2 regions of the Alkalilimnicola ehrlichii MLHE-1 genome follow, and region 2 is predicted to be linked to the other one. Evidence: predicted binding sites of a transcription regulator. Region 2 holds the regulator's gene; the other holds the start of a gene.
What was found. Region 2 encodes sigma-54, which starts transcription at its own class of promoters, with help from an activator protein. Its sites were predicted from a motif close to TGGCANGNTNCNTGCTT; they were not measured.
Positions count from the first base shown of each region.

Region 1: a site for sigma-54 is predicted at 5,223-5,239, ahead of MLG_RS00500 (PEP-CTERM sorting domain-containing protein). Genes of this name have one in related genera too.

Region 1 is NC_008340.1:101,985-109,378, forward strand. Features, by position in the region: gene MLG_RS00470 (hypothetical protein) at 1-128, opposite strand, end outside; gene rfaH (transcription/translation regulatory transformer protein RfaH) at 244-777, shown strand; gene MLG_RS00480 (SirB2 family protein) at 1,190-1,585, opposite strand; gene MLG_RS00485 (HesA/MoeB/ThiF family protein) at 1,691-2,458, shown strand; gene MLG_RS00490 (L,D-transpeptidase family protein) at 2,468-4,147, opposite strand; gene MLG_RS00495 (S1C family serine protease) at 4,257-5,111, shown strand; gene MLG_RS00500 (PEP-CTERM sorting domain-containing protein) at 5,288-5,986, shown strand; gene MLG_RS00505 (hypothetical protein) at 6,345-7,133, opposite strand; gene MLG_RS00510 (mannose-1-phosphate guanylyltransferase/mannose-6-phosphate isomerase) at 7,171-7,394, opposite strand, start outside.
Region 2 is NC_008340.1:2,528,965-2,536,358, reverse strand. Features, by position in the region: gene MLG_RS11320 (HPr family phosphocarrier protein) at 1-192, opposite strand, end outside; gene rapZ (RNase adapter RapZ) at 255-1,112, opposite strand; gene ptsN (PTS IIA-like nitrogen regulatory protein PtsN) at 1,167-1,637, opposite strand; gene hpf (ribosome hibernation-promoting factor, HPF/YfiA family) at 1,698-2,039, opposite strand; gene MLG_RS11300 (RNA polymerase factor sigma-54) at 2,064-3,569, opposite strand; gene lptB (LPS export ABC transporter ATP-binding protein) at 3,722-4,447, opposite strand; gene lptA (lipopolysaccharide transport periplasmic protein LptA) at 4,444-4,971, opposite strand; gene lptC (LPS export ABC transporter periplasmic protein LptC) at 4,958-5,536, opposite strand; gene MLG_RS11280 (KdsC family phosphatase) at 5,520-6,095, opposite strand; gene MLG_RS11275 (KpsF/GutQ family sugar-phosphate isomerase) at 6,105-7,130, opposite strand; gene MLG_RS11270 (calcium/sodium antiporter) at 7,163-7,394, opposite strand, start outside.

The DNA.
Region 1 (7,394 bases), 850 kb from region 2:
TGCCCGTCGCCCTGTTCCTCGGCCGCTGCCAGTGCCGCATCCCAAGGGTCAGGTGCGACACCGGTCTGGGCCATGGCCAGGGTCGGGCTCAGCATCAGGAGCATCATCAGGGTGCGTGTGGGGGGCATGGCAACTCCGCGGGGCGATGGGCGGGTGGGTGATCCGTTTCACTGTCAGCGAATGTTACATTAGGGGGTAACGGCCGCCCAGCCCGGGTGGGCGGTAACCGCATTTTTTCAGCGCATGGGTACGGTGATCGTGACCGAGCAGCAGGAACATCGGGCCTGGTACCTCATTTATACCAAGCCGAGACAGGAGGAGGCGGCGCGCGACAACCTCGGGCGCCAGGGCTTCCACGCCTGGCTGCCGCGGGTGCGGGTGGTCAAACGCCGGGGCACGCGCCGGGTGCCGGTGGTGGAGCCCATGTTTCCCCGTTACCTGTTCGTGGAGTTGGACAGCGCCTACCAGGACTGGAGCCCCATCAGCTCCACCCTGGGCGTAACCAGCCTGGTGCGCTTTGGCGGCGTCCCGGCCAAGGTCCCGGGGCCGCTGGTGGCGGCCCTGCAGGCGCGGGCCGACGAGGACGACATCTGCGATCTCTCGGCCCGACAGCAGCCGCGCGCGGGTGACACCGTGCGAGTGGCGCACGGGGCCTTCGCCGGCTACGAGGCCGTGTTCCAGGCCCGTAGCGGGCGCGAGCGGGTGCTGGTGCTGCTGGAGGTGGCGGGCAAACAGTCCCGCGTCACCCTGCCGGCGGACGACATCGACCCCGTTTAGGAGGACGCGGAAGAAACGGCCATTGCGAGTGTAGCTTCCACCGTCATTGCCCCCGCACGCAGCCCCCGTCATCGCGAGGGCCGAAGGCTTTCCCCTCGTCATCGCGAGGGCCGAAGGCCCGTGGCGATCCAGGGCGGTAGACTGCCACGTCGGCTTCGCCTCCTCGCAGTGACGGTGGGGGTGGGGCCTCCTCGCAGTGACGATGGAGGTGGGTCCGCAGTGACGGTGGGGGCGACCTGCCGCTTTGGGCACAGTACAGTTCTTCAAGAGGCGCGAAGCCTTATCCCCGTCATCGCGAGGAGCGCAGCGACGCGGCGATCCAAACGGCGCCTGGACTGCCGCGTCGCTGCGCTCCTCGCAGTGACGGTGGGGGCGGGCCCGCGCCCGTAGTGGTGGTGGCAGCGGGCCCGGGTCAGCCGATGAAGGGCAGGGGCGTGCGGGTCAGGGCCACGGCGTAGATGTAGGCGAAGGTGAACACCGCCGCGAAGAAGGCCACCGCCTTGGCCACCGGCGTCCGGCCGCGCCGGAGGGCGATGGTGCCCAACACGATGTAGAGGATCAGGCCGATGATCTTGGCCATAATCCAGCCGTGGGCGAAGGGGTTGAGCGACAGCACGGCCAGCAGCCCCAGCGCCGTGAGCAGCAGCACGGTGTCAAAGATGTGCGGCACGATCCGCACCGCCTTGTTGGCCAGCAGTTCCGGCTTGATGGGCAGCAGCAGCCCGCGCAATACGAACAGCGCGATGCTGATGATGGCCATGAGCATGTGAGTGTGCTTGAGCGGGAAGTACAATTCTGCCGGCAGCATCCATCTTTCCTCCGCGTGAATGGGGCATCTATTCTTGCCCCTGGCCCGCCAATGGCGCAAGTTGGGGGCGCGGTAGGCGGCCCCGCCGGGCACTCGGAGATTGCAATGAACGACGAACAACTCTTGCGTTACAACCGCCAGATCATGCTGCCGGAGGTGGATCTCGCCGGGCAAGAGCAACTGCTGGCGAGCCGGGTGCTGGTGGTGGGCCTGGGCGGCCTGGGCTCGCCGGTCACCCTCTACCTGGCCGCCGCGGGGGTGGGTCAGCTCGTGCTGGCCGACTTCGATCGGGTGGAGATGTCCAACCTGCAGCGCCAGATCGCCCACACCACCCAGGATCTGGGCCGGATGAAGGTGGAGTCGGCCCGCGACGCAGTGGCCCGGCTGAACCCCGGAGTGGTGGTGGAGACCGTGGAGCAGCGCCTGGACCCGGCGGCCCTGGCCGAATGGGTAAGCCGGGTGGACCTTGTGCTGGACGGCTCCGACAACTTCGCCACTCGCTACGCGGTCAACGCCGCCTGCGTCGCCGCCGGCAAGCCGCTGGTCACCGCCGCGGTCATCCGGATGCAGGGGCAATTGGCCAATTTCCGCTTCGACCTGCGGCCGGCCCCCTGCTACCAATGCATCTTCCCCGATACCGGCGAGGAGGCGCGTCAGACCTGCAGCGACACCGGGGTGCTGGCGCCATTGGCCGGGGTGATGGGCTGCCTGCAGGCGGTGGAGGCGGTAAAGGTGTTGCTGGACCGGGACGAAGCGAGCCGCGGCCGGCTGTACACCTTTGACGCCATGGGCCTGGAGTGGCGGGGCCTGGGGGTCCGGCCCGACCCCGACTGCCCGATTTGCGCCGCGGCGGGGGCAGCCGTCGAGCGCTAGCCCCTCGCCTCAGCGCCGGGTTGCCGCCCCCAGTTCCGGCCACAGGGTCGGTTCCGGCTTGGGCAGTGCGGCCAGTGCGGCGGCCACGCCCGTGTCGCGGTCGTAGAGGTCGTCGCGAAAGTGCAGCGTGCCCTCCGCGTCCACCCAGGCGGTCCAGTACTGCAGGTGGACGGGGATGCCGCGGCGCAATGGCACCGTGCGCTCTCGCCGTTCCTCCAGGGCCTTGTCAATGGCCTCCGGCGACCACTGGCGCTGATCCCGTAGCAGCCAGGCGGCCAGCTCCAGCGGCCGCTCCACCCGGATACAGCCGGAGCTGAAGGCCCGGCGCGGCTGCTGGAACAGCTCCCGCGACGGGGTGTCGTGCAGGTAGACATTGTGGCGGTTGGGGAACATGAACTTGACCCGGCCCATGGCGTTCTGCGGCCCCGGTAGCTGGCGCAGCCGGTAGGGGAAGTAGCGGTGGGAGTAGCGGTCCCAGTCCAGGCTCTCCGGATCGATCTCCCGCTCGTCCGCGCCCCAGCCCTGCAGCACCCGGAAGCCCATGCGCTCCAGGTACTCCGGGTCGCGCTGGATCAGTGGCAGCACGTCGCGGGTGGCGAGCCGGTGGGGCACCTCCCAGGAGGGGTTCAGGACCAGATAGGTCATATTGCCGGTGAACACGGGGGTTCGCCGGTAGTCCCGGCCCACCACCACGCGCTGGCGCATCACCGTCTCGCCCTCGGCATGGACGGTCATGGAGAAGCCGGCGATGTTGACCAGGATGTAGCGATCGCCCAGGTCGCGGGGCATCCACCGCAACCGCTCCAGATTCACCCGCAACTGCTCGGCCCGGTCGGCTGGCGGGGTGTTCAGTGCGGCCACGGTACGCGGCCCCACCACCCCGTCCACCTGCAGGCCGTGGCGGCGCTGGAAATCGCGCACGGCGGCCTCCAGGGCCTCGCCGTACAGGGTCTCGCTGAGCGGCGCGTCGTCCTCCAGGTCGCCCAGCAGCCGGAGCTGCTCGCGCAGGGTCTCCACCCGGGGGTCGCGGTCGCCGACCCGCAACAGGGGGCCTGCCTCCATCCGCGGGTAATCGCCCTGCTCTGCCAGGGCCTGGAACCGGGCAAGGGCCCGGCGCATCTGGTGGTAGTTGTCCTGGTCGGGATAGAGCTGGCGCACCGCGGTAGCGATGTCGTCCTCCGCCAGGCCCTGGCTGAGCGCCTGCACCAGGTCCTCCGAGGGCGGCGACTGCAGCTCCCAGTCGGGCGCCACCACATCCGGGTTGAGCTGCCCGGTGAGGGCATCCTCGGCCAGCTGCAGCCAGACCCGGGTGAGCTGTAACTCCAGGTCCGCCACCGCACCAGGGGCCGGCTCCTCCGGCCAGTCCCGCAGCGTTTCACTGAGCTGGTCATAGCCGTAGGCCGCCGGGGCCAGGCCATGGCCACGGCTCTCGGCCAGCACCGCCAGGAGTTGCTCCGCCCGCGCCGTCGGCTGGCCGTCCTCGCTCCAGGCGGGCCGGTAGACCCGGTCGAGGAAGAAGCGATGCAGCGGGCTGCGCTCCGGGTCGGCGTCGCCGTTGCCTGCCTCCGCCGTGGCCACCTCCAGACGGTCGCGCAGTTGTTCGGCCACCTGGTCATGCAGAGCGGCAGCTGCCGTCAGGGGCAGGGTGAACAGGCAGAGGGTAAGCAGAAGCCGGTGAATGAGTGTCATGGCGGGCTCCCTGAAAGGGCGATGGCGGTGCCAGCCATCCTTTTCCAAAGCCTAGCAGAACCCGCACTGCTATCCTCATCGGAGACGTTCTCCCTTGAGGATCGCCCCGATGCCCACTGCTGTCCGTTGTCACCACCCCGTCCCGCGAGAGCCTGCTGGTCGTCGGTGCCGTGCCCAGGGCTGGGCCCGCTGGCTGCTGCTGGCGGCCGTCGCGCTGGCCCTGCTGTTGGTGCTGTTGCTGGTGCCGCGGCAGGCACAGTCGGAGCGCCTGCCGGATACCGTGGAGCGGGTGGAACCGGCCATCGTCAGCGTGGCGACCCACCAGCCCGCCCGCAGCCCGCGGCTGCGCCATCTGGGCACCGGCTTTGCGGTGGCGGACGGGCGGTTGGTGGCGACCAACCTGCATGTGTTGCCCGATGTCCTGGACCGTGAGAACCAGGAGCGGCTGGTGGTGGTCACCGGCAGCGGCCGCAATACCGAGGTGCGTTCCGCCGAGCGGGTGGCCGCCTCGCAGACCCACGACCTGGCGCTGCTGCGGATCTCCGGGACTCCGCTGCCGGCGCTTTCACTGGGCGATTCCGACGCGGTGCGGACCGGGGAGCGGTTGGCCTTTACCGGGTTCCCCATCGGCATGATTCTGGGCATGTATCCGGCCACCCACCGGGCCTCGGTGTCGGCGCGTACCCCCATGGCGTTGCCCGCCGGCCACAGCCGCCAACTGGACGAGCGCCGGGTGGCCCAGTTGCGGCGCAACCCGCCCATGGTCTTTCAGCTAGACGGCACCGCCTACCCGGGCAACAGCGGCAGCCCGCTGTTCCGCATCGACAGCGGCGAGGTGGTGGGCATCATCAACCAGGTGTTCGTGCAGGGCGGGCGCGAGGCGGCGGTGGGCAGCCCCAGCGGGATTAGCTACGCCGTGCCGTCGGGGCAGTTGCGGGCGTTGATCGAGGGGCATCGGGATTGATATTTAAAGGGTTGTCCGATAGAGAACGCTGTCGAGAAATATTACACCCTCCAAAGCCTTGGGGTTTTGCCTGGGTTATAAAAGCTCATGCAGTCAATGACCTGAGTGATTTGGCAATAAACTTGCTAGATGGAGGTTAAATCGACACGGGCGCGTTACTGGGAGACGGCGCAAGCATGAGAAACCTTAGAACTTACTTGGCGGGCTGCGTCCTGATCCTGGGCTCATCGGTGGTGTCTGCGGGCCCGATCACGTGGGAGCCCGCGCAAGACACTACCGACCCGTTTGATGTGTTCAGTGCAGGGTCGACGGTCGAGGCCATCAATGCATCGACCGAAAGCTCGGGGACGGTGACCATCAATGGGGTGACGTTCACCAACAGGAATGACCTGTTGGGAAACTCCTTCGGAAATGCCCTTGATGGAAACACCTCCGGCGACCCTTCGTACGATCCGTTCTTGAACACGTTTAATTTTGGTGGGGGGGCTTCGACGTCGATCAATATTGCCGACGGCCTCTTGTCGTTGGGTGGATCCTACCTTGTGCAGGTATGGTTCACGGACCTGCGTGAGCAGTTTAATGACCGGGTCATGACCTTTGGCGACGGACAAGGCAATACCCAGGATCTCGAGGCGTTGGGTGCGGGTCTGGGCCAGTTTGCCATCGGGCGGTTCAGTGCGACGGGCACATCACAGGAACTGTCGCTGGCTGCGAACGGCTTCAGCAACGCCCACATCACCGGTTATCAGGTGCGAGAGATACCGGAACCCGGTACGCTCCTGCTGTTGGCCTTGGGGCTGGTCGGGTTGGGTGTCGCGAGTGTCCGTCGGAAGGCGGTGCGTCTGACAGCGGAGCGGCGGCCACTGACGGCGTAGCCTTCTGGATGCCCCGACGTAGGAAACGCTGAAGGGACATCTACTTCCGTCATCGCGAGCCCCCCTCCCCGCTGCGCGGGCGCGAATCAGGGAAGAACGGCGGGGCTGCCATGGCGAGGGCCGCGGGTTTTCGGTCGTCATCGCGAGGGGGGCGCCCCACCCGTCATCGCGAGGGCCGAAGGCTTTCCCCCCGTCATCGCGAGGGCCGAAGGCCCGTGGCGATCCAGAGGGGTAGACTGCCACGTCGCTTCGCTCCTCGCAGTGACGATGGAGGTGGGTCCGCGGTGACGGTTTGTTCTTTCCTCAGCTATACAGTGTCTTCATCGATGCCTGGGATCGGGCAACGCGGAAGCCCCGATCAGGTGGAGAAGTGCGCCATTAGCTTCCGTGGCAGGGATTGCACGAAGGCGTCGTCCACCCGCCCTGACAGGTAATCCAAGGGCACCTGTTTGCCTTTACTCTGGCAGTAGCGGATCACTTCTGTTGCCACTGCCCGCACGGCCAATACGTCCTCATCTCCGCGCCGTGCCTGTCCTCCGAAATAGGCTACAAGGAAGTCATAGCGACGGTCTGTGGTGAAGGGCAGAATCTGGCGCCAGAGGTCGTAAAGATCGGAGCGGTACAACAGGCCGGCGCGAAACGCGCGGTGTAGCCGCCGAAACCAAAAGAGCGCCTCGTGCAGTGTGGCGCTATCGACCAGCACCCCGTCCTCCGATACGGCCACATGCCGCTTGCCTCGGCTCCAGTCATACCGAATGGTGTCAGGGGCCAGCCAACATACCTCCCGGGTCATCGCCACCACGAAACTGTATGCCCGGTTGCCATGGAAGCGTTCCCGTCCTTCGGGAAACCAGACGCTGGCCTCGCTTGATATCCGGCTGTGGTCGGCCTCCAGGTCATGGAGCAGCCGCTGGCGTTCGATCTCCCTTGTCACCTGCGCCGACTTGGCCTGGTGGCGGCTGACCAGCGCATAAGCCACCACTGCCACCACCAGCCCGCCGGCGACAGATAAAAGGATATTGGTTACGAAAAGGCTGACCTGAACCGAGATCTCGGAGAGGGTGCCTGGGTCCAGTTCCTGGTAAACCTCCTCGGAGATCGCGTCCATCACGATCCGCTCTACGTACTGGCGTATCCACTCGCGCATGAGGCGCCCCTCGGTAGATGCTCATCATGAAAAACGTCTAACGCCGGCCGTAGGTGTCCTCGAAGCGGACGATGTCGTCTTCCTGCAGATAGGGCCCGGTCTGGATCTCGATGATCTGCAGCGGGATTCGGCCCGGGTTCTCCAGCCGGTGCGGGCGGGTCTTGGGGATGTAGGTGGACTGGTTCTCCTCCAGGTAGATGGTCTCCTCGCCGTTGACGATGCGCGCGGTGCCGGCGATGACCACCCAGTGCTCGGAGCGGT
Region 2 (7,394 bases):
CTGGTCCCCCTCGGCCTCCACCAGGATCTGGCTGCCGCAGCCGGCGGCCAGCATCATCAGCCCCATCACGCTTTTGCCATCCACCGTGCGTTGACCGCGGGTGACCCGGATTTGGCACGGGAACTCTGCGGCCAGGGCGGAAAATTTGCCGGCGGCACGGGCATGCAGCCCGAGTGTGTTCACGATGTCCATTGCCTGGCTGGCCACGGCGGTGGGTCCTTGGTTGGGTTGCGGGTGTTCCTCGGATTGGCAATTCAACGGTTGAGCTCCCTGTGACGTACGCTGATGGCATCCATGCCGGTTGCAAAGCGCCCGGCCAGTTGCTCGGCCAGGTAGACCGAGCGGTGCTGCCCCCCGGTACAGCCGATGGCCACGGTGACGTAACTGCGCGCCGCCTTCCGGAAGGCGGGCAGCCAGGTGGCGATCAGCGCCTCGATCTGCCCGGTCAGCTCCGCCACCTCGGGCTGAGCCTCCAGGTAGTGCTGGACCGGGGCGTCCAGTCCGGTCAGCGGCCGCAGCCGCGGCTCCCAGTGGGGGTTGGGCAGGCAGCGGGCGTCAAAGACGTAGTCGGCATCCGGCGGGATGCCGTGCTTGTAGCCGAACGACTGGAACAGCAGCGACAGCCGCCCGGGGTCGTGCTCGATCCGCTCGCGGACCAGGTCGCGAAGCTGGTGCACGTTGGTGTTGCTGGTATCCAGGGTGAGGTCGGCGCGCGCCCGCAGTGGTGCCAGCAGAGCCTCCTCGCGGGCGATGGCGTCGGCCAGCGCGGCGTCACCGTCGCTGAGCGGGTGGCGCCGGCGGGTCTCACTGAACCGGGTGATCAGGGTCTCGCGGCTGGCAAATAGAAAGAGCACCTCGCTGTTCAGGCCCAGTGCCTGCAGCTCGTCCAGGATCGCCGGGATGCGGTCCAGGTCCTCCGGGCGGTTGCGGGCGTCGATACCCACGGCGTAGCGGCCGCCGCCGGCGGGGCAGGTGTCATTGACGTGTCGGGCGAAGGCGCTGAGCAACCCAATGGGCAGGTTGTCGATGCAGTACCAGCCCTGGTCCTCGAGCGTGTGCAGGGCCACGCTCTTCCCCGACCCGGACAGGCCGCTGATGATGATCAACCGGATGCTCTTCATGAAGATGGTGCTCCGCCCACCGACCGCCGCTCGGGGCGGTCGGTGTTAGCCGGCCGTTTCGCTGCCCTGCCACTCCGATAGCAGCCGGTGCAGGCGTGTGGGGTCTGTGGTGGCGCGAAGCTGTTCGCACAGGCCGCTGTCGCTGAACATCTCCGCCAGGTCGGCGAGGATCTGCAGATGCTCGTCGGTGAAGTGCTCGGGGACCACCAGCGCAAACAGCAGATCCACCGGCTCCCGGTCGAAGGCGTCGAAGTCCACCCCCTGGTCGAGGCGGATCATGGCACCCCGCGCCTGCTCGATGCCCTCCATGCGGGCGTGGGGCAGGGCAACGCCGTGGCCCAGGCCGGTGCTGCCCAGCCGTTCCCGCGCCACCAGCCGGTCGAAGACCTGGGTGGAGGCCAGTGTGGTGTCATCCGCAGTCAGCAGGTCGCTGAGTTGTTCCAGCACGCGCTTCTTGCTGCTGACCTCGGCGTCGCAACGGATGCGGTCCGGAGTGATGAGTTCGGCGATTTTCATGGTGTCGTTCAGCCCGGGGCCGGTGACCGCGACGGCGGTCACCGGCCGATGGTTGAGTGTCTACTCCGCGGCCCCTGCGCCCGCTCCCGCCTTCTGAGCAGCCCCCTCGCGGCGGTGGTGGTCGGTGACCTTCTCCTTGTGCTTGACCAATTGGCGGTCAAGCTTGTCGATCATGCCGTCGATGGCGGCGTACATGTCTTCGTCGGTGGTCTCCGCGTGCAGCCGGTTGCCGCTGATCAGCAGATTGGCCTCGGCCTTCTGCCGGAGTTTTTCCACCGAGAGGATCACGTGGCTGTCCACCACGTTATCGAAATGGCGCTCCAGGCGCTGGAATTTCTCCCGTACATAGGCCTTCAGGGCATCCGTGACATCCACGTGGTGACCGGTGATCTGTATTTGCATGCCGCCTCCTTTCAACGTTGCGATTCAGGCCAGTCGCTTGCGCTCTGACGAGGACGCGATGGCCATAGCCTCACGATACTTGGCTACGGTCCGTCTTGCCACGTTTATGCCCTCCTCCTGGAGGATATTGGCAATACGACTGTCACTGAGTGGTTTGGTGGGGTTCTCATCGGCGATCAGACGCCGGATGCGGGCACGGATGGCGGTGGCGGAGCACTCGCCGCCGTCCACCGTCTGCACATGGCTGGAGAAGAAGTACTTGAACTCCAGGGTGCCCCGCGGGGTGTGCATGTACTTGCGGGTGGTGATCCGGGAGATGGTGGACTCGTGCATGTCCACCGCCTCGGCCACCTCGCGCAGGACCAACGGCTGCATGGCCTCTTCGCCGTGGTCGAAGTAGCCCTGCTGGCGCTCGACGATGCAGCGGGCGACCTTGAGCAGGGTGTCGTTGCGGCTAAGCAGGCTCTTGATGAACCAGCGCGCCTCCTGCAGGTGGTTGCGCAGGGTGGTGTTGTCGCTGCTGTTGTCGGCGCGTTTGATCAGGCTGGCGTAATAGCTGTTGACCCGCAGCCGGGGGGCGGTCGCGGGATTGAGCTCCACCTGCCAGCGGCCGTCGCTGCGCCGGACCACCACGTCGGGGACCACGTACTGGGTCTCGTCGCCACCGATTTGCGAGCCCGGCCGCGGATCGAGGGTCTGGATCAGGCCCAGGACCTCGCGAAGCTGGTCCTGATTGAGCTTCATGCGCCGACAGAGTTGGGCGTACTGGCGCTGTACCAGCATGTCCAGGTGCAGATCCACCAGGCGCCGGGCCTCGGGCAGCAGTGGGGTGTCCGGCGGCAGCTGCTCGAGCTGGATGAGCAGCGCCTCACGCGGATCGCGGGCGGCCACGCCCACCGGGTCGAAGTGCTGGATGCGCCGGAGCACCGCCTCGACCTCATCGGGCTCCACGGCCCACTCCGCCGGCAGGGCGGAGATCAACTCCTCGATGCCGGCGCCCAGGTAGCCGTCGTCGCGCACGGAGTCGATGATGACCTGTGCGATGGCCGCGTCCCGATCGGTGAAGGGGGTGAGCTCCGCCTGCCAGGTCAGGTGGTCGTGCAGGGTTTCACCGCCACCGGAGCGGTTGGCGTAGGGGTCGCGGTCCTCGTCCTCGCTGTCCGGCTGGCTCCAGGGGGTGCTGCCGTCGTAGATGTCATCCCAATTGGAGTCCAGCGGCAGGTCCTCGGGGATGTCGGCCTGCTCCTGGGCGGCGGTCTCCTCGCCCGCGGTCCCGGCCTCGGTGGCCTCCTCGGTGCTGGCCTCGTCCCCGCGCTCGCCCTCCGTGTCCTGGGTCTCGCCCTCTTCGGTGCGCTGTTCGGTCTCCTGCTGGTCCTCTTCGGCGAGTTCCAGCATGACGTTGGACTCGAGCTGCTGCTGGATCTCCATCTGCAGATCCAGGGTGGAGAGCTGCAGCAGGCGGATGGCCTGTTGCAGCTGTGGCGTCATAGTGAGTTGCTGCCCGAGTCGAAGTTGCAGCGATTGTTTCATGACCGTTGCCAAAGGGGGTGCCCCCCATCCGGTTCTTTTGAAGTGTGAATGCGATGTCTTGTCATGGATCTCTTTAATCGTCGCCGCCCGATGGCGTCGGAAGCGACCCGTCACGCGGGTCTGGATGCCCCTAGTTTACAGCGGAATGGCGCCTATAGCCGAAAATGCTCGCCCAGGTAGACCTCGCGCACCGCCTGGTTGGCGAGGACCTCCTCCGCGCTGCCGCGGGCGATGACCCGGCCCTGGCTGAGGATGTAGGCCCGTTCCACGATGCCCAGGGTCTCACGGACGTTGTGATCGGTGATCAGTACACCGATGCCGCGCTCGGTGAGCTGCCGGATGATGTGCTGAATATCGACCACCGAGATGGGGTCGACGCCGGCGAAGGGCTCGTCGAGCAGGATAAACTGCGGGTTGGCGGCCAGGGCCCGGGCGATCTCCACCCGCCGGCGCTCGCCGCCGGAGAGGCTGATGCCGGACTGGTCTGCCAGGTGCGGCACATGGAATTCGTCCAGGAGTTGTTGTAGCTGCTCCCTTCGGGCCCGACGGTCCAGGTCCGGTCGGGTCTCCAGGATGGCCATGATGTTCTGGGCCACGGTCATCTTGCGAAAGACCGAGGCCTCCTGGGGCAGGTAGCCGATGCCCTTGCGGGCGCGGGCGTGCATCGGCAGGGCAGTGATGTCCTCGCCGTTGAGCAGGATCTGACCGCCATCGGCCCGCACCAGGCCCACCACCATGTAGAAGCAGGTGGTCTTGCCGGCGCCGTTGGGCCCCAGCAGGCCGACGATCTCACCGGCATCCACGGTGAGTGAGGCCTCCTCGACCACGGTGCGGCCGCGATAGCGCTTGACCAGCGATTTGGCCTCCAGGCGGCTCATTCCTCGTCCCGCTCCTCCGCCGGGTAGAAGATGGTGCGGGTGCGCCGGTCCTCCCGGCCCTCGACCACTGCCTCCTGGGTCTCCAGATTGACGCGGATCTCGTCGCCGGACATGCGGTTCTCCCGCTGCCAGAGTTCGGCCCCTCCGGACAGGTGCAGGCGCTGCGGCCCGCGACTGTGGTACTCCATGCGCGGGGCTTCGGCATGCACCGTGTCGGTTTGCCCCGGGGGCAGTTGCTCGTAGGTGGCCGGGCCGCCCGCCACCTCCACCCGGTCCAGAACGCGGCGCCCCTCCACGTCGCGGGTGTGCACAACCATGCGATCGCCGGTGATGACCAGGCTGCCCTGGGTCAACACGACAGCGCCGGTGTAGGTGCTGATGCCGCGGACGTTGTCGATCTCGGCGCGGTCGGCCTCCAGATCAATGGGCCGGTCGCGGTCGGGGGTACGGGCTTGCCCCCCGGTGGCCAGCAGCAGACAGAGCAGGCCGGCCAGCAAGGTGGCGGCGCGGTTATGGCAGTTCATGGTGTCCTCTGACCTCGGATTGCAATTCGATCCTTTGCTGGTCCAGCCAAGCTCGGGCCCCCACGCCCTCGGTGTAGGAGGTGTCCTGGCGTAGCACGGCGTGCGCCTCTGTCTCCACCCGGTCGTCACCGGGGTAGAACCACAGCTCGCGGGTCTCCAGTTCCAGCGGCCGGTTGACGGCGCTCTCGGGTCGCCAGAACCGGACCTCCTCGTGCAGCAGGACCCGCTGGCCTTGGTCCCACGCGCTGCCCCGGGGCGCGCTACCGTACCAATTGGCGCCGGCCTCGGCGAACATCTCCACCTCCGGCCGGGCGAAGGACCAGACCCCGCGTTCGGGAAAGTGGTAGAGGTCGTCCGCGCTCAGTCGGTACTGCCAGCGGCCCGTCGCGTCCGCAGCGTGGATGGTGAACCCCTCCATGAAGTAGTCGGCCCGCTCGCGCGTGGGGATCTCCGGGTCGGGGGGCGGCTCGCGGTCGGGACGATCGGCGATCAGCCAGGCGACGCCGATCAACAGGCCCACGGCGATGAGGGTGAACAGCCGGGGGGGGTTAATCCGCGTCTTCATGGGCCTGAAGCAGGGCGTCGAGTTCGCCGCGGGCGGCGAGGATGAGTTCGCACAGCTCGCGCACCGCGCCACGGCCGCCCGGCCGCCGGGTCTGCCAATGGCAGTGCCGGGTGAGCAGCGGATGGCCGTCGGCCACGGTCACGGCCAGGCCGCAGCGGCGCAGGGCGGGCAGGTCCTGCAGGTCGTCGCCCATGTAGGCGCAGGCCTCGGCGGGGATGCCCAGCCCGGACTGCAGCCGCTCGAGATCGATTCCCTTGCGCCCGGAGCCCTGGATGAGCTGTTGGATCCCCAGCTCCGCCGCCCGCCGTTCCAGGATCGGGGAGCGGCGGGCGGTGAGCAATGCCACCTCCACGCCGGACTGCTGCAGCAGCCGGATGCCCTTGCCGTCGTGGATGTGGAAGCCCTTGCACAGCTCGCCGTCGTGGCCCATATAAACGCTGCCGTCGGTGAGCACGCCGTCCACGTCGAGCACCAGCAGGCGCACCCCGGCGGCGCGGGCGAGCACCGCGTCGGTGACCTGGCCGTGGTAGCCGGGGCGGATCTCCGGATTCGCGTTCATGGCATCACTTTACACGACACCGGCGCGCAACAGGTCGTGCATGTTGAGGGCACCGAGCAGCCGCTGGCCGTCATCGGTGACCAGCAGGGCGTTGATGCGGTGGCTTTCCATCAGCTCCAGGGCCTCGGCGGCCAGCGCGTCCGGGCGTACCGTGCGCCCGCCCCGGGTCATCACCTCGCCCACCCGCAGCCGATGGATGTCCAGGCCCTGGTCCAGGCAGCGGCGCAGGTCGCCGTCGGTGAACACGCCCAGGATACGGTCGTCGCCGTCAACGATGGCGGTCATGCCCAGGCCCTTGCGGGTGATCTCCAGCAGGGCCTCGGCCAGCGGTGTGTCCTCGCCCACCCGCGGGATGCGCGTCCCGGTGTGCATCACGTCCTCCACCAGCAGCAGCAGGCGCCGGCCCAGGCGGCCGCCGGGGTGGGAGCGGGCGAAATCGTCGGCGGTGAAGCCGCGGGCCTCCAGCAGGGCGATGGCCAGGGCGTCGCCCATGGCCAGCGACGCCGTGGTGCTGGCGGTGGGGGCCAGGCCCAGCGGGCAGGCCTCCTGGGCGACACTGACATCCAGGTGATCATCGGCGGCGCGGGCCAGGGTGGAGTCGGGGTTCCCGGTGAGCGCGATCAGGGGCACGTGCAGGCGCCGGATCAGCGGCAGGATGGTGGTGATCTCGTTGGTCTCGCCGGAGTTGGACAGGGCCAGCACCACGTCGTCGCGGGTGATCATGCCCAGGTCGCCGTGGCTGGCCTCGCCCGGATGCACGAAGAAGGCCGGGGTGCCGGTGCTGGCGAGGGTGGCGGCGATCTTGCCGGCGATGTGGCCGGACTTGCCCATGCCGGTGACCACCACCCGGCCGCGGCAGGCCAGCATGTGGCGGCAGGCGCGGACGAAGGTGGCGTCCACCCGCTCGGTCAGGGTGCGCACGGCATCGGCCTCCAGCTCGAGCACGGCCTGGCCCAGTGCCCGGAAGCGCTCGTCGCTGGCCGGTTCTCCGGGCTGGCGGCGCTGGCGCTCCACCAGGGTCTTTTGGGCGTTCATTAGCAGTCCTCCGCGGGGCGTGCGTCTTGCGCTTACGGCCCCAGATTGTCCAGGCCCAGCCAGACCAGCCAGGCCACCCAAAGCAGCACCAGGAAGGCCCCGGCGGCCCGGCCCACGTGGCCGCGTTGGCGCAGGCCATGGCTGAGCAGGAAGAAGATCAGGGTGATGCCGGCCATGGTGGCATAATCCCGGCTCAGGATGCCGGGCTCCAGGGCCACCGGGCGCAGCGTGGCGGCCAGGCCGAGTACGCCGAGCAGGTTAAAT